One region of the Nitrospirillum guanabarense genome, then DNA from elsewhere that is predicted to be linked to it. Evidence: riboswitches for the same ligand, from Rfam matches in the RefSeq annotation. Region 1 holds a riboswitch; the other holds the start of a gene.
What was found. A riboswitch is a leader RNA that binds a small molecule or an ion and turns the genes downstream of it on or off. The one in region 1 is predicted to bind glycine.
Positions count from the first base shown of each region.

Region 2: linked by a shared signal. The riboswitch ahead of gcvT (glycine cleavage system aminomethyltransferase GcvT) and the one ahead of UAA55_RS00580 (D-amino acid dehydrogenase) in region 1 are both predicted to bind glycine.

Region 1 covers NZ_JAYEER010000001.1:142,433-153,871, forward strand. The annotation lists tRNA gene UAA55_RS00570 (tRNA-Glu) at 132-207, shown strand; partial or broken gene UAA55_RS31125 (DUF6538 domain-containing protein) at 278-484, shown strand; gene UAA55_RS00575 (hypothetical protein) at 500-880, shown strand; gene UAA55_RS00580 (D-amino acid dehydrogenase) at 946-2,196, opposite strand; glycine riboswitch at 2,237-2,338, opposite strand; glycine riboswitch at 2,341-2,429, opposite strand; gene UAA55_RS00585 (amino acid deaminase/aldolase) at 2,443-3,663, opposite strand; gene UAA55_RS00590 (TetR/AcrR family transcriptional regulator) at 3,739-4,455, opposite strand; gene UAA55_RS00595 (MFS transporter) at 4,517-5,713, opposite strand; gene UAA55_RS00600 (TonB-dependent receptor) at 5,736-8,036, opposite strand; gene UAA55_RS00605 (NAD(P)/FAD-dependent oxidoreductase) at 8,307-9,545, opposite strand; gene UAA55_RS00610 (SMP-30/gluconolactonase/LRE family protein) at 9,594-10,445, opposite strand; gene UAA55_RS00615 (VOC family protein) at 10,654-11,151, shown strand; gene UAA55_RS00620 (SCP2 sterol-binding domain-containing protein) at 11,217-11,439, opposite strand, start outside.
Region 2 covers NZ_JAYEER010000004.1:1,888,907-1,900,345, reverse strand. The annotation lists gene UAA55_RS26815 (methylated-DNA--[protein]-cysteine S-methyltransferase) at 40-627, opposite strand; gene ispH (4-hydroxy-3-methylbut-2-enyl diphosphate reductase) at 756-1,703, opposite strand; gene UAA55_RS26805 (hypothetical protein) at 2,016-2,513, shown strand; glycine riboswitch at 2,655-2,760, shown strand; partial or broken gene gcvT (glycine cleavage system aminomethyltransferase GcvT) at 2,985-4,099, shown strand; gene gcvH (glycine cleavage system protein GcvH) at 4,172-4,546, shown strand; gene gcvPA (aminomethyl-transferring glycine dehydrogenase subunit GcvPA) at 4,546-5,889, shown strand; gene gcvPB (aminomethyl-transferring glycine dehydrogenase subunit GcvPB) at 5,889-7,442, shown strand; gene UAA55_RS26780 (hypothetical protein) at 7,679-8,053, shown strand; gene UAA55_RS26775 (aminotransferase) at 8,218-9,387, shown strand; gene UAA55_RS26770 (hypothetical protein) at 9,419-9,604, opposite strand; gene UAA55_RS26765 (LysR family transcriptional regulator) at 10,336-11,250, opposite strand.

The sequences.
Region 1 (11,439 bases):
GATTTTTTGCCGGCCCGTGCCAGCCGCCCGCCCCCGCCCGCCCGCAGGCCACCCCGCCTCGCCCCCACACCCCAACAAACCCCTTGACCTCCCCCCGCCGCTCGCGTACATCACCGCCCTCACACGGCCTCGTCCCCTTCGTCTAGAGGCCTAGGACACCGCCCTCTCACGGCGGTAACAGGGGTTCGAATCCCCTAGGGGACGCCATACTTCGGCTTAAGTGTTTGAGATAATTGGCAAAATAGGCACCTAGCCCGGATCGGTGTGACACACGTCTGTGACACACAAGGGCGACGCCATCTTGGCCAGCATCCCATACATCGTCCAACGTCGTCAGCGACTCTACCTGCGCGTCCGTCAACCCGCCGACGTCGCCGCCCTCACCGGCCGAACCCATTATGTCCGATCGCTCCGCACCACCGACCCTCGCCAAGCCCGGGCCACCGCGGCTAAACTCCTGGTCGGGGCACACCACCTTTGGGGCGAGGTCAGGCGGACCATGCTTGCGGCGCTGCTGGGCAAACCGGTCGAGGACCTGACGGTCGGCGACCTCCAGGCCATGGACATGGCGCAATACGCAGCCATGGTCGGCCAGATCGAGGCGCTGCCCGAAACCGAACGCCAACGTGTCGTCGCCCACTGCAGCAGCCTTTACGCACAGTGGGAACTGGCGCGGAAGCAGGGCGAGTTGGAGGTGGACCGGACGGAATTCAGGGCCGAACAGCTCAACCACAGTACGCGCTCCCTCCAGGAGGCGATGGATGACTTGAACCACAGCCAAGCCGCCAGGTGTAAATCGGCGCGATCAATTGACTCCGCCGACTTCAATAGAATCAAACGGATACCGCGCCGATCGGCGTCCAAGCCGCACGCCGATTAATAGTCCAATGGTTTCGTGTGGCACTGTCTGGAGTTCCAGTTGGATGCTGTTTCACACTGGAGCCCTCACCTCCCCTCACGATGCGCCGCCACAAGCTGAGCCGTCATCCACGCCGTCATGGCCGACAAGGTCCAACCGAGATGCCCGTGGCCTGTGTTGTAGTAGACGCCCGCGCGTCCGCCGGGTTGAACGCGCGGCATCATGTCCGGCATCATGGGCCGCAGCCCGGCCCATGGAACCACGCTTTCCACGCTGACCCCAGGGAACAAAGTACGGCACCAGCGTATCAGCGGAGCGATGCGATCGGCCCGGATATCGCGGTTCTCCCCATTGTATTCCGCGGTGCCGGCGATACGGAACCGTCCGACGCCCAACCGGCTTGTCACAATTTTCGTGGCATCGTCCAGCAAGCTGACCCAAGGGGCCGCCTGTTGGCTCTCGGCATCCGGCAGGTTGACGGTGATGGAATAACCCTTCACCGGATAGACGTTGACACGGTCTCCCAACTGCGATGCCAGCCATCGCGATCCCACGCCTCCGCACACGACAACCCGGTCGAAGCGCCCCTCCTCTTCGCCGACCGCCCCTCGCCACCGGAGTTCGACACCATCGCGCCGCGGCTTCAGGCCGGTAATGACGGTTTCAAAACACAACTGTCCACCGCGCCGGGCAACAGCCTGGGCCAAGCCGGTGGTATAAAGGTGGATGTCCCCGGTAAAGTCGCTAGGCGTGTAGAATCCGCCTAGGAAACGCTGCTGTAGAGCGGGTTCCAACGCCTGGATTTCGTCGGCGTCGACGGGCCGCCGGTCGAGGCCACCCTCGCGTAAGAGGGCGTTGACACGGGTTGCGTGCGTCAACGCCGGCACATCCCGGTAAATGTGCAGAATACCACGCTGCTCCAAGGCGAAATCGATGCCTTCCCGATCAGCCATATCAAGCAGGTGCCGGCGCGCCGCGATGGCCAAGCGGGTGGTGGCGATGGTGTTGTCACGGTAGGACGGCAGGGCCGCCAGGAACTCCGCGAACCAGCTATATTTGTGCCAGGACGGTCCGGGATTGACCAGCAAAGGCGCATCCCGGCGCAGCATCCACTTAAGGCCTTTCACGACCGTGCCCGCCTGGTTCCAGACCTCGGCGTTCGAGGCGGACAATTGCCCCCCGTTCGCGTAGGAGGTTTCCATGGCGGCATAAGGATGCCGGTCGAATACGACGACGTTCTCCCCGATTTCCTGCAACTGATACGCCGTGGTGATGCCGGTGATGCCGGCCCCGATCACGGCGGTGCGCGATGATGATGTTTCAGCTGTCTGGGACATGGTACGGCTCCATCCGCCGGGCATCCGGCGGAATACGCCCCATCCGTGTTTGGGCCTGAGAGCTTCACGGGCTTTCCCCGGGATGGGGGTCCGCTTTCTCCTGCGGCGGGCCGGTTCCAAAAGGATGGCCACTCTTCGGATGTTGGGCCTGGCGCGGTCCGGGTGCCTGAGAGATTCCGGGGCGGTTGCTCCTTCGGCGATGGCCCTTGGCCATGCTCTCCCGCGCGAGGCACAATGAAAATTACTCTACAGGAAGCAGTGGCCCTGTCCACGATACGTTTTGGCCCGCTCCACCACCTGCCCGTTCTCGATCAGCAGCAGTTCATTGAAGCGCTCGCACAGTTCGCCCGCTTTGGCGTGCCTGAATAATACCGGGTCGCCGATCCGGAGTTCTTCAGGTCCATCATAAACCACAGGTGTCTGAACCTCACCGGCCCCCTCGTCGGGGATCAGCCGGCTTCCCTCCGGCAACCAAGGGATCGGGGCCCGGTTCAAGCCACTGGGGCCGGAGGCCGGGTAACCGCCCCCGCTACAGGTGAAGACATCCCTTTTGGGCTGACGGGCGATGCGGACGGCAAAGCCTGCGGCAGGCTCAAGCTTGAAATCACGATAGTGATCAAAGAGGGCGGGTGCGTAGAGCGCCGATCCGGCCGCCAATTCCGTCACGCTGGGATCGGTCCGCGTGCTTTCAAAGCTGCCCGAGCCCCCGCCATTGACAAATCGCAGGTGGATCCCGGCCTTCTTCAACATGTGCACGCTGTCGTCCCGGCGGGCGTTCACCTGGGGGCCCGACCGGGCTTTCAGCCTGCGCAGGATCAGATTTCGCAAGCCCTGTCCCGGAACGTCGTCCATAAGTCCGGCGATTTGACCTTCGTAGCCCATCAACCCCATGAGGCGCACCCCGGTACATCCATCAATGCGGCGGGCCAGGGCCAGGACATCCGACGGCGTCCTCAAGGGAGAACGACGGACGCCGAAATGAAGCCCCGGCAAGTCCGATGACATGTCCAAATCGATGGCAACCCGGAAGACAGCGGCGCTTTCCCGGGCCATACGGTCCAAGTGGTCCACCTGCACCGGACTGTCGACCATCAAGACGATGTTCCGACCGAGCCGCAATTGCCGGATGACCCCCGCTAGGTCGGCGGCTTCCGCGGACGGATAGGCGACCAGGAGATCGTCGAAACCCTCCTCCGCCAACCAGGCCGCTTCAGCGGGTGAATAGCACATGAGGCCGGAGAGAAACGGGCCCTTGCCATAATATCGGCGCAGGATGGAAAGGCATCTCACCGACTTTGTCACCAACCGGATGGGTAAGCCCGCCGCCCGCTTGGCCAGCGCGTCAACATTGCGCTGCATCACCTCAAGGTCGACGAAGGCCACGGGCAGCCGTTCCCGCGCCAATATCGCCTTGTATCGTTGGTATTGATTGCCGGCCGTATTGGCCGCCGCATGAAAACCATCCATGAGCATTCCCCGTTAAGCGCCAGCACAGGACTGGCGTCTCCGGGAATGTTACTCTGGACAGAAAAATAGTAAATACTATATTTTTGTCTCTTCGGTGCGGACCAACCCATCCATCAGACCGCTGATCAGATACGCAGCTTCCCGGAAAAGAACGTCCGAAGGCAGGCGATCCTCCTCCAATGCCAATTCGTCGATGACATAGCCGAATTCGGCGCCAATGCGCAGGCGATACCAGAGAAGGTCGGGAGGAACCTGTGGCCATAACCGGCGCGCGAGCTCGCACATTTGATCCGTGAATTGCCTTTGAGATTTCAAACGGATATGCGCCAGATTTGGCAATGCGCGCAGGGCGCGGATGGTCCAGATTCCTCCGGGCTCTTTGGCGACAATATCGGCAGCGGTCCTGAACCAGGCTTCAAGGGCAGCCACGCGATGCGCGGGCTCCCCCCAAGCCCCACCACGGAAAAGCCAGACGGCAAAGGCGTCATTCTGCTTCTTCAGCAGACGCTCCGCCAGTTCCTCCAACACCTCGTATTTATCGTTGAAATATCGGTAGAAGGCCGGCGGCGTCACCTGTACCCGCGCGCAGACGGCGTTGGACGTCAGGCGCTCGAAGCCGACTTCAGCCAGCAGCTCTCCCGCCGCCGCCACCAGCTTCTCATATGTTTCCAACGCCCGCCCGGCGGTGGGGCGGGGCGGACGGGGCTTCGCTTCCAGGGCTTCGCGCCTTTCCGCGGACTTGATGCGGCGGGAAACAGGGCCAGCGGATTCAGTATTGCTCACGTCGATCATCGTAAAGCTATGGACGGCGCGAGATAGTAGACATTATCGGCGCCGATCCCAAGCGCTATCCTCAGGCGGCACGCCGCTGGGACCAGGCGAAAAGAAAAAATGTCACACCCAGGCCTGCCATCCCGAGAAACGCGGCGGGCCGCGCATCCACGTCGCCGACCAGGAATGAGGCCAGCAACGGCCCGCCGGCGCTGCCCAAAAGCTGGGCGGCAGGGAGTTGCAACGCCGCCCGGCGGCTATCATCGACCTTCACCAGAAGAAGCAGTTGGTAGGGCAACGCGAACAACCAGACGAAGCCGAAGATGGCCGCCCCCGCCAGGAAGGCCCCTGGTGATGGCGCGTATGCGAGGATGAGAAATCCGAGAATGCCAAGCAGGCTCGCTCCCCCGAGGACTGGCAGTAGTGGCGGACGCGACCCCAGCCATGTCGCACCGGCCCCACCCGCCACCTGGAAAGCGAGAAATACGGACATCGCCGTTCCCACGACCGTTGCCGGCAAATTCAACTGGGCCCCCAGCTGATCCAGATAGACCCAGGTGGCGCTCATCGCGGCCAGAAAAACAAACACACCCAACAAGGCAATCAACGGTTCCATCGGCAGACGACTACCGGGGATCGCATGCTGCGGCACAAGCGGAGGGTAGTTATCAAGGTTCAGTGAACTGGACAGCGCGGCCATGGCCGAGAGTACAGCCATGCCAGCCAGGGCGCCGTTCGCACCGAAGCGCGGGACGACCAAGGTGGACAAGGTGGTCACGACGATAAGCTGGAAAAGCGTTTCACCTGTCAGGAACGAGCCGGACCATCGTTCCGGCTGGCTGGTTCGCGTTATCATGCCCATGGCTATCCACAACAGGATGCCCGCGGCAAGCCCAGCGATCGCCCGGCTGATGACGATCTCAAGACCAGACGCGGCCATGGCGGCCACGCTGGCGAGCGCGTGGACGATGCCCGCCGCACCGCCGATCATGCGCAAATATCGAGGCTTGAATATCCAGCCCGCGACGGCCGCCCCAATACCGACCATCAGCAGTTCCGCCATGGCCGTCAGCCCGATCTCGGAGGCCGTCAGGCGCCCCTCTTGCTCAAGTTGCCCCAATACCAAAGGCTGCAAGCCGGTGATCAGCAACGCGATGGCGCCACCATAGAGCGCGGCAAACGCTTGTAACGGCTTGGGACGTACAAGGGCCATATCCTCCCGCCCCTCCATCTCCGAAACGTCGATTGCCGCAGAGTCCCGCAAAGGTAAATCCGCCATGTTGGTAACCCCGCCCATGAAGCTAGAAATGGAGGGTGGCTTGAATGCCAACCGTCCGGGGGGCGCCCGCGACCTGCTGGATGAAGCCGAAGGGATTGGACAGGTCAGCACCATAGGTTATGTATTTGGTCCCCGTCAGGTTCTTGGTGAAGACGCCCAAACTCCAGCGATCGCCGGGGCTGGAGTAACGGACTTGAGCGTCCAAAAGCCAATAGGCCCCTTGCACCAGCAATGGATTGTTACGAATATCGAAGAACTGCCGCGTGCGATACGAGGCTGAAGTCCCGATGGTCACCGTCGCTTGGTTTGCCAAGGGAATGGCGTAGTCAGCCATCGCAATCGCGGTGACCCGGGGTGACGAAGGCAGGCGATTACCGGTCAGGTTCTCCAAACTGGTGGTGACGCCGCCGAGGTTAAAGTTCCCCATACGGGCGTCCAGATACCCAAGATTCACGCTGGTGGTCAGGCCGGCCAAAGGCTTCGCGCTCAGTTCAAGTTCCACCCCCTTGATGGTTGCCGTGGGGGCGTTCACCAGGACGGAAACCGGCAGGTCGCCGGGACTGCTGGCCGGGGTCAAGTTATAGACCTGCATGTTGGTGTAGTCATAATAGAAGGCCGCACCATTGAACCGCAGGCGACGGTCCAGCAAATCGGTCTTGAAACCCACCTCATACGCCGTGACCTTCTCCGGTTGGATAGGCCGCAACTGGATTGCCGCGTCCACCGGATTTGATGCCAGGAACCCGCCATTGTAGCCGCCGCTTTTGAAGCCGGTCGCAACGCTGGTATAGACGTGGATGTCAGGCTCCACCTCATAATCGAGAGCCGCGCGCCACGAGGCCGCGTTATTCTCCAGCTTCTCGTTCGCCGCATAAATCGGCGTGGCGGCGGGAAACGCTCCATTCGTCTCCAGACTGAGCGCCCCGACCGTGGCGAAGGTCTTTTCCTCGTGGGTAAAGCGTCCGCCCAACGTAAGACGGAGCCCGTCGGCGACATCGAAGTCCGTTTGCCCGAACGCGGCGTAGGCCGATGTCCGCTGCCGGCTTGTATCACCGCCCACCAGCGCCACCCCCTCGCCAGCGCCGGGGCCAAAAACCAGATCAAGATCCTGGAAAGCACGGCTGGTCTGGTTCTGCCAAAGTATCTCATTCATGTAATACAGGCCACCGACCCAATGCAGCGCGGCATCCCCGCCAGCAGCACGAAATTCCTGCGAGTAGCTCTTGGATGTGACACCCCAGTCGATCTCCAGCAGGCGCAGCGGCTCACTGTCGGAGTCCTCCGGATCGGTCCGACGGCTGCTTTCATAGGCCGTGATCGAGGTCAGGGTTACATCTTCCAGGGAGTAATCGGCCCGCAATGATGCGCCGTTGGCAGCGACCGTCGTTTCCTCGGTGCGGTTGTAGTTACCCTTATAGAGGTTGGATGGACCATGGTAGCCGTAGGCGTCGACACAACTGCTCGCCTGCACTTGGGCCGTGGAGCAAAAGCCTCCCGTCGAAGGATCAAGCGTCCCCACCTCATGATAAGGGGTTGCCAGTGTCTGCTGTCGCCCCCAATGAAGGTTCAGCAGCAGCGTCAGGTCATCAGACGGTTTGATTTCAAACAAAGTTCGCACCGCATAATCATCAGTGCCCCCCTGGCGCTGGCCGGTTTGGAGATTCTTCATGAATCCATCCGAACCGTTGTGATTAAAGGCGATCCGGGCGTTTACACGATCGTCCAATGGGCCATTCACAAATCCATCGACTTGGTAGGTATTGTACGATCCGTAGCTGGCATGAACACTGGCGCTTGGCTCATCCGTCGGCCGGGCCGAGATATAGCTGATGGCGCCACCGGTGGTGTTCCGGCCATACAAGGTTCCCTGGGGGCCTTTCAGCACCTCCACCCGCTCCAAGTCAAAGGTCTGGAAGCTTTGAGAAGCGGGAGAGCTCATATAGACATCATCAATATAAACGCCATTCGGTCCCGCGTTATTGGTACTCACGTCATTCAATCCGACACCTCGGATTGTTATGATGGGCTGACTGCCGACGCCATAAGGTAAGCTGATCTGCAGATTAGGGATGAATTCCGCAATATCCTCGCTGGAATTCACGCCACGATTTTTTAAAGTCTGGCCATCAAGCGCGTTAACGGCAATAGGAATATCCTGAATGTTCTCGCTGCGATGCTGGGCTGTCACCACAATATCCTGCAGAACTTCTTCCGAGCCGGATCGAGCCTCGCCCGAGGCTGCATTCTGAGCTTCCGCCGAGTTCGCGGCAAGCAACACCCCCAGCGCGACCGTGCGCATCAGCACATCATTGTACCGCATCATCTCTCTCCCAGGCCCCCTGTCGTGGCCTATCGTGGTTACATTGTTATTTTACTTGCATGCGATCGAGCACATTCTTGACGTTGCTTCCGATCGCGAAATAAAATATGGGGATCGGGCTTGTGTGCCCTTAGCAGGCCTTCACTATTTCTAAATGGTGGACAAGCTGCGGAAAGGACAAAGGGCAGACGGGGCCGTTCCGCCACGGCGTAAACGCACCCTGCGAGCCGAGCGCGAGTTAGCCTTGCTGTAATCAGGCCGAACCCCAACCATTCAAAATGATCGAGAGTCGGCGTCCCTGGGTTGCCCGGTGTAATAGTTGGCGTACTGCAACCGGCACCGCTCCAGCAATTCGAGCGTCGGTATTCCTTGGGTAAAGCGGGCTGGAGACATTACCGACATATCCAGGTCCGGCGATTCACCTTCAGCAATCCAGTCCGCCAGTACTTCTCCCAACGCGGGAGAGACTGACAAACCGCCGACATTGCAACCGCCGATGATATACAGACCCGAAATTCCGGGGGCCGGGCCCACAAGATGGAAGCCGTCCGGGGTCATCGTCGGTAGGCCACCGCGATGCTCGCGTACTGGCGCGTCCTTCAGTAACGGAAACTGACCTTCGACTGATTTTATAAGCCGTCGCAGAACAGCTATATCCAACGCTAGGTCATCAATCCGGAATTTCGGTCCTCGTTCGGCCAAATCCACAGTTACCGGATCTTGCTCGTATCCCCCGAACATCAAGCCGCCCCTGCAGGGACGCACATAGGCATTGGCGTCAATGACCCGCGCGGTGGGCATGTCCGGGCGTGCGGCCCGCATGGGTTCGGTGATTAGAAGCTGATGGCGAGTGGGCACCACCGGAAGCGATACACCGGCCATATTTCCCACCAGGCGCAGCCAGCCGCCGGCCGCGTCCACCACGGCAAGGGCGTGCAGCTCACCACGTTCAGTGAGCACCCGATTGACGCGGCCGCCTTCCACCACGATGCCCGTCACCCTTGTATCGGGCATGAGGGAGCACCCCAGCGACGCAGCCGCGTTGGCGTAGCCCAAGGCGATCTGCTCCGGCTCCAGATGGAGGTCCGTGGGTGTGAATGAAACGGCATGAATGCCGTCCATCTCCAGAATGGGCATACGGTCCCTGGCCGCCTCCGGGCTTATCATCGCCACGTCCAGACCAAAGCGCCGACCATTCTCGACAGCCAAGTTCAGTCCGGCCGCATGTTCAGGGGTCCGCGCGATGATCAAACTGCCGGCCTGGACATACTCGATGGGCAGCCCCGTTTCCGTTGTGAAGTGCACCATCTTGTCGACGGAACGGCGGGCGAGCTCCATCATGATGTCGGTACGGCGCAACTGACCCGTCAAGCCTGCAGCCCGCGGCGACGTCTGTGACCCCAAGGCCGCTTGGTCCACCAACGCCACGCGGCGCCCCGCCTTGGCGAGATGGAACGCGGTACTGGCACCAAAGGCCCCCGACCCAACGACGACGACATCGAACGTGTCCATTTCAACCCCTTTTTATGCTACGTCAGCGGCAATAATGATCCTTGGGGCTTACGGCCAACCCGCGCCGGGGACATCGACGTTTATCGCCAGCAGGCGCGCGGTATGGTGCTCCCGGCAAAATGCGGGTTCGGTACTCTCGGCGGTAAAGACATACAGCGTCTTGCGGTCGACACCGCCCAAGACACAGGCAATCGCTTGCTGATCGGTGGCGATGCGCTCCAGCACCTCGCCGCCCTGTCTTATACGCAGCACCTCATTGGTAGGTGGCGAGGCCACCCAGATCGCCCCTTCGGCGTCCAGACAAATTCCATCAGGAAGCGCGCCATCACCAAGAGCCGCCCATTCCGTGCGGTTGCTCAAGCCACCATTGTCGGCGATGTCGAAAGCGGTCAGGCATTGCCCCCCACTCTCCCCCACAATTAAAGTCCGGCCATCGGGAGTGATGACCATGCCGTTGGGGAAGAACAAGTCTTCCGCCGCGACGGTGACGTGACCGTCGGGTGCCACCGCCGCCAGCACCGCCAACTTGGGCGGTTCCGGGGGAAAGAGGGAAAAGCCGAAGTTTCCGACATAGGCCACCCCTGTCGGCCCTACGATCATGTCGTTGGCGGGGCCGGTCGCCAGTTCGGAGAGATCGGCATGGACCGTCGTCGCACCGTCCGGCTCCAGGCGCAGCACACGCTTGTCCAGCATTGAAACCACGAGCATCCGCCCATCCGGCAACCAGCCCAGCCCCGAAACCGGCCCCGAGGCGCTCATGGCGGTTTCGAGGCGCCCGTCACCTCGCAACACCATGACCCTGTCGGCATGAACGTCGGAGAAGTAAAGCCCGTCGGCACGCCAGCGCGGCGCTTCACCGAACGATAAGTTATTAATAACTATATTCTGATCTCTCGCCACGTCATGGCCTCCCGTCCGTTATGTCTAGAAGCGGAGATTTTCCAGGCAATTCCTCGCCCATCGTCCCGCCACAGACACCAGCTCGCCTTCGATGTTATAGGATAGTTATTGCTATGCAAAGTGCATTGTTGGATAGTCCCCCGCGCTATCCCCACCGCAGGTGCCAAGGGGTGATTTCCAACAATCTTTGAGAACGAGGACTCCGGGTATGGACGAAACCACGAGTGAAATGACCGATCCTGAGCAAAGCGCCGACAACGCGCTGGTGCGCCCTTTAGCCTTGTCCCACGTCGGGATTCACGTAAGCGATTTGCCGCGATCCATCGATTTCTACAGCAAGGTGTTTGGATTCAGAGCGCTCTATGACAATCAGGAAGGGCCCGGGAAAGACCGCGTCGTCATTGGATTGATCGCCAATATCGCGGTGGAACTCATTAAAAAGGCCAAACCGACGGCAACGGAGCCGGATGGGGCGTCGGTCGGCCAAACTCCGCCGTCCACCTACGTCGCCCTTACCTTCAGCGTGCCCGATGTCGATATCGCCTATGGCGAATTATTGGCCGCAGGCCTGGCGAACATGGGTCCGCCCACGGCCATGCCGCCGGACATCCGCATGGTCTTTTTGCGTGATCCGGATGGAACCCTGCTGGAATTGATCGACCTCGGGGGCCCAAAGTCACTGGCGGAGATGGTTGGCTTGGCCTAATCGCCGGGGCGCGAGGATTTGGCCCCATTCCAGCAGTCGGCCGGGAATGGGGCCGGAACCAAATATTAAGAGACCTTCCCCTGAATAAACGGCAGCCACTGCAGGGCGGCGGCGGGATCGCCCTCGATCTTGATCTTGCCCTGCAGATAGGCCATTTGAGGATTTAGCTTTCCCGACGCCAGATTTTCGAAGTCTGAACGGGACACGGTGATGACGGTATCCGCCGCCCCCTCTTGGGCCTCGACGGTCGCGGCATTCGCCAGCACGATACCGACATCCTTGATCTTT
Region 2 (11,439 bases), on a different contig from region 1:
AGCGCGGCGGGGGCCGGTTCCATTTTCGGCGTCCAACTCTCAGCTTCTGGGTTTGATCGCCAACGGCAGGCTGTCGAACAGGCTGGGCGGCTCGTTCTCCGTCTTGGCCTGCTCGATGGCCAGGATGCGGAACTTGGTGTCGATGCCGCCCCGGGCGGAAAAGCCGCCGGTGCCGCCGCCCGCCGCCAGGACGCGGTGGCAGGGGATCAGGATGGGGATGGGGTTGTTGCCCAGCGCCTGGCCCACCGCGCGTGCCGCCTCCCTGGGCGCGCCGATGCGGCCGGCCACGGTGCCATAGGTCAGGGTCTCCCCCCGCGGAATGGCGCGGGTGACGGCGTAGACCCGGAGGGCGAAAGGATCGAGGCCCGTGAGGTCCAGGGGGATGTCGGTGATGTCCACCGCCTTCCCCGCCATCAGGGCCTGGATGCGGGCCCTGGCCTCCATGATGACGGACGGCAGGTCGCCTTCATCCGCCACCGTGGCACCGGGAAAGCGTCGTGCGAGCCGGGCTTCCGCCCGCTCGGCGGCACCCTCCGGCAACTGCGCGCCCACGATCCCATCCGGCCCCCACACCACGGCGCAGGTGCCGATGGCGGTGTCGAACAGGATGTAGGCGCGTGTTGTCATGCCATGGACTCTCGCTCGGCCACGCCCCGTAGGCGGCGACCGCGGCCGCCGGAGCGTTTTGGGAGCGTCAGCGGACTGAAACGCGAGGACTAGCCCAAGGGGCGGACGCCCCTCCGGCGCCCGACCATCTATTCAGCAGCCAGGCCGCGCGGCAGCTTGAAGGTGATGTTCTCCACCGCCGTCGCGACTTCCTCGATCCGGACATCATAGCGCTCGCGGCAGGCCTCGATGACCTCCTGCACCAGGATGTCGGGGGCGGAGGCACCGGCCGTGATGCCCAGGGTCTTCACATTGTCCATCAGGGACCAATCGATCTGGGTGGCGCGCTGCACCAGCATGGAATTGGTGCAGCCGTGCTTGGCCGCCACTTCGACCAGACGCATGGAGTTGGAGCTGTTGGGCGCGCCCAGCACCAGGATGGCGTCCGCCTTCTCGGCGATGGCCTTCACCGCCGTCTGGCGGTTGGTGGTGGCGTAGCAGATGTCTTCCTTGCGCGGGCCGGCGATGGCGGGGAAGCGGGCCTTGAGCGCGGCCACGATCTGCACGGTGTCATCCACCGACAGGGTGGTCTGGGTGACGAAGGCGAGGTTCAGCGGGTCGTCCACCTGGACGGTGCGCACATCCTCTTCCGATTCCACCAGCAGCACGGCGCCGGTCGGCAGCTGGCCCATGGTGCCCACCACTTCCGGGTGGCCGGCGTGGCCGATCAGGATGATCTGGCGGCCATCGGCGAAATGACGCTCCGCCTCACGATGGACCTTGGATACCAACGGGCAGGTGGCGTCGAGGTACAGCATCTGCCGGTTCTCGGCCTCGGCCGGGACCGACTTGGGCACGCCGTGGGCGGAGAACACCACGGGGCGGCCGTCCGGCACCTCGTCCAACTCTTCCACGAAGATGGCGCCCTTGGCCTCCAGGCCCTGCACCACGAAGCGGTTGTGCACGATCTCGTGCCGGACATAGACCGGCGCGCCATACCGCTGCAACGCCACCTCCACGATCTGGATGGCGCGGTCCACACCGGCGCAGAAACCACGCGGGGAGGCCAGGAGGATGTTGAGCGTCGGCTTGGTCATGGTGATTGGGTCTACTCGGTTCCGGTAAGCCCCGGATACGGGGCCGATCATGGCGGCGGATCATAAAACGGCGCGTCCGTCGATCGCCAGCGCCGTTACGTTAAATCTTGTCGCCCCTCAATATAGGGACGGCGCAGGCGATGTCTTGTGCCGGTATGGCTGCTTCTCTATTGTCGCGTGGCCCCGACGCCGGCCGGCGTCCAACTCCAGACGAGCCCCGCTTCAATGAACATCCACACGGACACTAATATAGGTTCGCCCACCAGGAAAGGCACCCGCGGCCGCCTGGCCCTGCTTTTGGGGATGCCTCTCATGCTGTCGCTGGCGGCATGCGCCAACAAGAACGTCGGCTACCGTCCCGGCTGCCCGACCGTGGCCATTGTGCGCGACGCCTCATCGGTGGGCGTTCCCGGCGCCAATGGGCAGCTCAGCTACACCGCGGTGATGCCCAATATCGAGGGCCGCTGCGAGTACAGCGAGAAGGGCGTGACCATGACCGAGAACCTGCGGGTGGGCGCCAGCACCGGTTCGGCCTATACCGGCGGCCCGCTGCCGCTGACCTATTTCGTCGCCGTCACCGACGCCGACCGCAAGATCCTGACCAAGCAGACCTACAACATCACGCTGGACGTCAGCACCGGCAGCGGTGGTTCGGTGGAGCGGCTGACCCAGTTCATCCCGCTGAGCCCGGAAGTCGACGGCCGTTACTACGAGGTGCTGGTGGGCTTCCAGCTGACGCCGGAGCAGCTTGAGGCCAACATCCGCTTCAATTCCAAGCCGCCGGCGCCGCCGGTTCCGGCCGCGAAGTGAGATAGAAGGCACGGTGTCAAGGGTTCGGCCGGCCGGGCAGGGGCGCCAGGGCCGGGGAACCACCAGGAAGGCGGGTCGCGGGGCAGCGGCCCGCCTTTACTTTTTGGGGCCCTTTGGATTAGGGTGCGCTCGCGAAGCTGATGACACCTCGCGGGAGAGACCGGCCCCAGTGGGCTACCCGCTTGGGCCGGCGCCGAAGGAGCAACCGCCCCCGGAAACTCTCAGGCAAAAGGACCGCGAGGAAGAAGCGCATCTGGAAAGCGGCCCGGCCTCATAGCAACGCCTGAACCATCCCGGCACCGGGGTGGCTTTCCGGCGTTCGAGGCCACAAGCCCACCGACGGAGTAAGCGGGCCACGCCTGGTGACAGGTTGCCGCCCGTGAATCTCTCAGGGTCCGGGACAGAGGGGGGCGAGCCCGCACGGAATCCGTCCGTGCGGGAGGAACTCGTCCGCCGGGAGTCCCAGCGCTTATGGCCAGTGAAACCAATTCGCCCCTGCTCGTTACTCCCCTGAACGCCCTGCACCGCGAGCTGGGCGCCAAGATGGTGCCCTTCGCCGGCTATGACATGCCGGTGCAATACCCCCTGGGCGTGCTGAAGGAGCACCTGCACACCCGGGAGCAGGCCGGCCTGTTCGACGTGTCGCACATGGGCCAGGTCATCCTGCGCGGCGACGGTGTCGTCGATGCCCTGGAAAGGCTGGTGCCCGGCGAACTGAAGGCCCTGAAGGAAGGGCGCATCCGCTACAGCTTCTTCACCAACGACCAGGGCGGCATCCTGGACGACCTGATGATCGCCAACCGCGGCGATCACCTGTTCCTGGTGGTGAACGCCGCCTGCAAGGTGCCGGACATCGCGCACCTGACGGCGGGGTTGCCGGGCATCGAGGTGGAATACCTGGGCGACGACCGGGGCCTGCTGGCCCTGCAGGGCCCCACCGCCGCCGCCGTGCTGGCGCGCTTCATCCCCGACGTCGCCACCATGCCCTTCATGTCCATGGTGACCGCCAGCCTGAAGGGCATCCCCGTCACCATCGCCCGCTCCGGCTACACCGGTGAGGACGGGTACGAGATCGGCATCGATGCCGACCGCACCGAGGATGTGGCCCGCCTGCTGCTGGCGGAGCCCGAGGTGGCGGCCATCGGCCTCGGCGCCCGCGACAGCCTGCGCCTAGAGGCCGGCCTGTGTCTCTATGGCCATGACATCGACACCACCACCACGCCCGTGGAGGCCGGCCTGACCTGGGCCATCTCCAAGCGCCGGCGGGAGGAGGGGGCTACCCCGGCGACGCCATCGTCCGCCGCCAGCTGGCCGAGGGCGCCGCGCGCTACCGCGTCGGCATCCAGCCCGAGGGCCGGGCGCCGGCGCGCGAGCATACCGAAGTGCAGGACGCCGCCGGCCAGACGGTGGGCGAGGTCACCTCCGGCGGCTTCGGTCCCAGCGCCAACGCCCCGGTCGCCATGGGCTACGTCACCGCCGCCAGCGCCGCCGTGGGCACGCCGCTATCGCTGATGGTGCGTGGCAAGGCCCTGCCGGCCAAGGTGGCCGCCATGCCCTTCGTGCCGCAGCGCTACTACCGCGGCTGATCCCTATCGCGTGGCCCGGCCGGTGCCGGGCCCGCCTTGCCATTGAACGCCTTTCCCCCGAGGAGCAGAACCATGACCATCCGTTTCACCGAAGACCATGAGTGGATCAGCCTGGACGGCGACGTCGCCACTGTCGGCATCACCACCTTCGCCCAGGGGCAACTGGGCGACGTCGTGTTCGTCGAGGTGCCCGAGGCCGGCCGCGCCCTGACCAAGGGCAAGGACGCCGCCGTGGTGGAATCGGTGAAGGCCGCCAGTGAGGTGTTCGCGCCCGTGGACGGCACGGTGGTCGAGGGCAACCAGGCCGTGGTCGAGGACCCGTCCCTGGTGAACAGCGACCCGCAGGGCGCTGGCTGGTTTTTCAAGATGACGCTGGCCAACCCGTCCCAGCTGGACGGCCTGATGGACCAGGCCGCCTACGACGCCTTCGTGGAAGGTCAGCACTGATGCGGTATCTGCCCCTGACCGAGGCCGACCGGCGGGATATGCTGGCGGCCATCGGCGCCCCGTCGGTGGACGCGCTGTTCGGCGACGTGCCGGCGGCGGCCCACCTGACCCAGCCCATCGCGGGTCTGGCCCCGCACCAGGGCGAGCTGCAGGTGGAACGCGCCCTGTCGCGCCTGGCCGCCCGCAACGTGCCCGCCGGAAGCTGCCCCAGCTTCCTGGGCGCCGGCGCCTACCGCCACCATGTCCCGGCCTCGGTGGACCAGTTGCTGACGCGTGGTGAGTTCCTCACCAGCTACACGCCGTACCAGCCCGAGGTGACGCAGGGCACCCTGCAATACCTGTTCGAGTTCCAGACCCAGGTGGCGCTGATCACCGGCATGGATGTGGCCAACGCCTCCATGTACGACGGCGCCACGGCCTGCGCCGAGGCGGTGCTGATGGCCAACCGCGTCACGCGCCGCAACCGCGCCGTGCTGTCGGGCGGCCTGCATCCGCACTACCGCGACGTCACCGCCACCACCACCGGCGTACTGGGCGTGGAGCTGGTGACCCTGCCGGCTGATCCGAAGGGGATCGAGGACCTGGCGGCGGCCATCGACGACAAGACGTCCTGCGTCGTCGTGCAGAACCCCACCCTGTTCGGCCATATCGCCGACCTGACCCCGCTGGCCGAGGCCTGCCACGCCAAGGGCGCCCTGCTGGTCGTGGTGGTGACCGAGGTGGTGAGCCTGGGCCTGATGCCGTCGCCCGGCTCCATGGGGGCCGACATCGTGGTGGCCGAGGGCCAGAGCATCGGCAACGGCCTGAACTTCGGCGGCCCCTATCTGGGCCTGTTCGCCACCCGCGACAAGTTCGTGCGCCAGATGCCGGGCCGCCTCTGCGGCGAGACGGTGGACGCGGACGGCAAGCGCGGCTTCGTGCTGACCCTCTCCACGCGCGAGCAGCACATCCGGCGAGAGAAGGCCACCTCCAACATCTGCACCAACTCCGGCCTGTGCGCGCTGGCCTTCACCATGCACCTGTCGCTGCTGGGTGAGCTGGGCTTCACCGGTTTGGCCACTCTCAACCACGCCAAGGCGGTACAGCTGGCGGACAAGCTGGCCGCGGCCGGCGTGACCGTGCTGAACCAGGGCTTCTTCAACGAATTCACCGTCCAGGTGAAGGGCGACGCGGCGGCCCTGGTCGACACGCTGGCCGCGGAACCGATCCTGGCCGGTGTGCCCGTTTCCCGCCTGCACCCCGGCCAGGCGGACCTCGCCGACCTGCTGCTGGTGGCGGTGACCGAGACGACCACCGAAGACGACATGGATGCCCTGGTTAAGGCCCTGGGAGGAACGCTGTGATGAACACCCAAGGACGCAAGACCACCCCCGACGCGGAGTCGACGGCGGGCACCGATGTCGGCACCTTCACCGGGCATAAGGGCCTGGTGCATGAAGAGCCGTTGATCTTCGAACTGGACAACCCCGGCGTCACCGGCGTGGATCTTGAGGCGGCCCCGGCCGTCGCCAGCCGCCTGGGCGGCCTGAAGGCCCGCACCGGCATCGGCCTGCCCGGCCTGTCGGAGCCGACGGTGGTGCGCCACTACACGCGCCTCAGCCAGAAGAACTTCGGCATCGACAGCGCGATGTACCCGCTGGGCTCCTGCACCATGAAGCACAACCCGCGCCTGAACGAGAAGCTGGCCCGCCTGCCGGGCTTCGGCGACATCCACCCGATGCAGCCGCAGTCCACCGTCCAGGGGGCGCTGGAGCTGATCGACCAGCTGGCCCACTGGCTGAAGACCCTGACCGGCATGCCGGCGGTGGCCATGTCGCCGGCCGCCGGCGCCCATGGCGAGCTGTGCGGCCTGATGGCCATCCGTGCCGCCTTGCAGGCCCGGGGCGAGGGCAACCGCACCCGCGTGCTGGTGCCGGAGTCCGCGCACGGCACCAACCCGGCCACGGCGGCCTTCTGCGGTTTCACCGTGGATGCCATCCCGGCCGAGGCCAACGGCCGCGTCAGCGTCGAGGCGGTGAAGGCCAAGCTGGGCCCCGACGTCGCCTGCATCATGCTGACCAACCCCAACACCTGCGGCCTGTTCGAGCCCCAGGTGAAGGCGATCGCGGACGCGGTGCATGCCGCCGGCGGCTATTTCTACTGCGACGGCGCCAACTACAACGCCATCGTCGGCCGGGTCCGTCCGGCGGACCTGGGCGTGGACGCCATGCACATCAACCTGCACAAGACCTTCTCCACCCCGCACGGCGGTGGCGGCCCGGGCTCCGGCCCGGTGGTCCTGTCGGACGCGCTGGCCCCCTACGCCCCGCTGCCCTACGTGGTGCACGGGGCTGACGGCTTCCGCCTGGTGGAGCATGCGGGCGAGGTGGAGGGGGATGCCCAGCCCTTCGGCCGCCTGAAGGCCTTCCACGGCCAGATGGGCATGTTCGTCCGCGCCTTGGCCTATATCATGAGCCACGGCGCCGACGGCCTGCGCCAGGCCTCCAGCGACGCCGTGCTGAACGCCAACTACGTGAAGGCGCGGCTGCAGGACCTGATGAGCGTGCCGTTCGACGGCTACTGCATGCATGAGGCCCTGTTCGACGACCGCTTCCTGAAGGACACGGGCGTCACCACCCTCGACTTCGCCAAGGCGATGATCGACGAAGGCTTCCATCCCATGACCATGTATTTTCCCCTGGTCGTGCACGGCGCCTTCCTGATCGAGCCGACCGAGACCGAGTCCAAGGCCACGCTGGACCAGTTCATCGGCGCCATGCGTCACCTGGCGGGCAAGGCCAAGGCGAGCGACGCCGCCCACTTCCTGGCCGCTCCCCGGTACACCCCGCGTCGTCGCCTGGACGAAACGGCCGCGGCGCGCAAGCCAGTCCTGCGCTGGACGCCGCCCGCGGCGTGAGTGCGGTTCCGGGCCGCCACCGTGGCCCGGGTGTATCATTGGGAAAGGGGCGGAATCCTTGGGTTCCGCCCTTTTTCTTTGCTGCCTCCACCGGATTACCCAATCGGGTTGCAGCGCACACAAATCGGCATTGCCCCAGGGGGGCCTAGCTTCCATCTCAATTTCGGCCAAATCTCCCGTCATCACTCACCACGCGGCCGATCCGACGCCGCGACCTTCCGCCGGGACCCACCCCCATGTTGACCGTTGCCAGTTTGCCCAGGGTCGAGATCGCCCGCCTGCGCCGTCCGGCGCTGCAGGCCTCCGGCTGGCTGGTCATGGGCCTGGGCGTGCTGTCGCTGCCCATCCCCGGCCCGGTCTCCACGCCGCTGCTGGCGGTGGGCGGCCTGATGGTGCTGCGCAGCTCGGTCTCCGCCCGTCGGCACTATGTGCGGGCCCGCGACCACGCCCCGCGGCTGGTGCGTCCCCTGTTTGGCCGCTTTGACGCCTGGCGTCATCGCCATCGCGCCCAGGTTCGCGTGCCCGCCCAGGTGCTGGCCGCCGCCAACGACGTGGCCGCCAATGACAGCGTGCCCAGCCTGGCCTTCCAGGCGCCGGCCGGCAACGCCTGAGCGTCCTTCCCGTCCTGACAATCCCGGCAAGGGCCGTGGCGTGGATATCACGCTGCGGCCCTTTGTCTTTTCAACGCCTTGACCATTCCTTGATTGACCGGGACGATAGGCATCACGCATGGGTCGGATATGAGGCGGCCCGGAGACGGGTGGGAGGAACGTTGGTGCGATCGGGTAACGCCATCCTGTCGGAATACGGAACCACCATATTCGAGGCCATGTCCCGGCTGGCGGGGGCGCACAACGCCATCAACCTGGGCCAGGGCTTTCCCGACGACCGGGGGGCGGAGGATGTGCTGCAGGTGGCCGCCCGCGCCCTGCTGGAGGGCAACAACCAGTACCCGCCCATGATGGGCCTGCCGGCCCTGCGCCAGGCCGTGGCCGCCCACGCCGCGCGCTTCTACGGCCTGGACGTGGACTGGGAAAGGGAGGTGATGGTGACCTCCGGCGCCACGGAGGCGCTGGGCGCCTGCCTGTTCGGCCTCATCGAGCCGGGCGACGAGGTGGTGCTGTTCCAGCCGCTCTACGACAGCTATGTTCCCATCATCCGCCGGGCGGGCGGCATCCCCCGCTTCGTGCGCCTGCGACCGCCGGGCTGGACCGTGGATCCGGATGAGCTGGCCGCCGCCTTCAGCCCGCGGACCAAGCTGGTGGTGTTGAACAACCCCCTGAACCCGGCGGCCAAGGTCTGGTCGGCGGACGAACTGCGGGTGCTGGCGGACCAGATCATCGCCCATGACTGCCTGGCGGTGTGCGATGAGGTTTATGAGCACCTGGTGTTCGACGGCCGCCGTCATGTGCCGCTGATGGCCCTGCCCGGCATGCGGGAGCGGACCCTGCGCATCGGCTCCGCCGGCAAGACTTTTTCGCTGACGGGGTGGAAGGTGGGCTATGTCACGGCGCCCCCGCACCTGCTGCAGCCGGTGGCCAAGGCGCACCAGTACCTGACCTTCACCACCCCGCCCAATCTGCAGGCGGCGGTGGCCTATGGCTTGGCCAAGGACGACGCCTATTTCGGCCTGCTGGCGGCGGCGCTGGAGGCCAAGCGCGACCGGCTGGCGGCCGGCCTGGAATCGGCCGGGCTTCCGGTGCTGCCGTCGGAGGGCACGTACTTCGTGGTGGCCGACATCACCGGCGCCCGCGGCCTGCGCCCAGGCGAGGACGATGCGGATTTTTGCCGGCGGCTGACGACCGACGCCGGCGTGGCCGCCATCCCGGTCAGCGCGTTCTACGAGGAGGGAGCGCCCACCCACCTCATCCGCTTCTGCTTCAGCAAGCAGGACGCCATCCTGGACAGCGCCGTCATGCGCCTGAAGGAGTTCTTTGGGCGCTGAGGTAGCGCTACCAGCCGCGGCGCAAAAAAAATCAGCCGACGACGTGCAGGCCCCGGCGCTTACGGTCGAAGGCGCAGCCGACCAGCAGGCGGGAAACCTTCCCGTCCGGCCCACCCAGGGGCATCACCACCAGTTCGGCGGCGGGAATGGTCATGGAGGGGACGGCCGGCAGGCTGCGGGTCTGGGGCAGGCCATTATCGGCGCACCGGCGCAGCATCTGGGCGAAGGGCACGGTGTTGGGGGAGGGGGGAGATCCTCCAGCTGCAGCCCGGTGGACTCGCGGCGCAGCCACAAAACATAATCGGTGCCGACCCAGTGCAGGGTGAAGGCCATCTGATTGGGGGCCACGTCCACCAGCATGATGCCGCCGGGTGACACTGGCAGATCCACCACCTCGACTTCGGCACTTTGGGGAAAGGCGCGGTCGCCGCGCAGAATATCCCAATAGTCATGCAGAAGACGCAGGGTGGAATTCTGAATTTGTAAAGGGAATCGGGAGACTGTGGTCGCCCCCCAGGCCGCAGGTCCAGTCATTCTCGTCTCCCATCCGTACGTTCTACAGGAGCGTCGCAAGTCGATGGGGCTTTAACACTTGAGCCCGGACGGGACGCAAAACGGCAATGACCCGTCCTCATCCCGGCATGGAATGCGCGACGGTTGGAATGGATCAGGCAGATAAAACCAGAGAGCCCCGAGCCTGCGCGCCGCAGTCATCCCGGGAGTAACCCCAATGGGGTACTTTGCAACCACCAAGTAAAAAAACTGCCGGTAAGTCGAAGACTTACCGGCGAGTTGAACAGGGAGGCTTCACGTCTGGGAGACGTTGGGCCCGAAGGCCCACTCCAGGACGGGCATCCTGGAGGAAACATCGGATGCTGCGTCGCAACATCCGATGGCCAATATTTAATCTTTTGATGCCCCGTTTAAAGGGGTGATTAGCCGTCTCAGCTATGCGGTAGGCGCATGCGTCGCAGGGAAAGTTTCCGCGACCTTCTTCACCAGGAAGTCGCGGAAGACCGCGATGCGCTTGGAATGGCGCAATTCCTCGGCATAAACGAAGTAGGCGTCGATGCGGGGACCCGTCACGTCCGGCAGGATGCGGACCAAGTCGGGGTTGCTTTCGGAGATGATGTAGTCGGGGATGGCCGCGATGCCCAGGCCGCTCTCCACCGCCTTGTACAGGGCATACAGGCTGTTGACGCGGAAGATGGTGTCGCGCTCGCCGCCGGGCGGGTCGCCGAGGGCCAGCAGCCAATTGATGTTGGGGACCGGCGCCTTGGCGTCGGACGGATAGGCGATGAGGTCGTGCTTCTGCAGATCCTCCACCGTTTCCGGGGTCCCGCGCTTCTCCAGATAGGTGCGGTGACCGTAAAGGTGTGTGCGCACGGTCATCAGGTGGCGCTGGATCAGGTCGGGCTGGCGCGGCGGCACCATGCGGATGGCGATGTCCGCCTCACGCATGGACAGATCCAGCTCGTTGTCGTCCAGCAGCAGGGTCAGCTGCACGTCCGGATAGATCGACAGGAATTCCCGGATGCGCGGGGTCAGCCACGTGGAGCCGAAGGCGACGGTGGTCGTCACCTTGAGCGGGCCCTTCGGGTGCTCCTTGCTTTCCGAGAGCATCGCCTCCGTCATGGACAGCTTGGCGAACACCTCGCGGGCGGTGCGGTACAGCAGCTCGCCCTGTTCGGTGAGGATCAGGCCGCGGGCGTGGCGATGAAACAGCGGCACATGGAGGCTTTCCTCCAGCGCGCTGATCTGCCGACTGACGGCCGATTGGCTGAGGTTCAGGGTCTCGCCGGCATGCGTGAAGCTGCCGGCCTCCGCCACCGCGTGGAAAACGCGAAGCTTGTCCCAGTCCATTCCCGGTCCTTATGCGTCAAAGACGTTGCGATCCCGGTAGTGGGACCGTCGGAAATGACGGCCTCAAGCAGGCCGCCATGCAAAGAATATATACCCAGCTTGTCCAAGACGCTACCGATTGTGGGTGTCCACACGGTTAGCCCATAGACTGATAAGGCATTTTAGCACCGCAGCGTGCCGTTTTGGCAA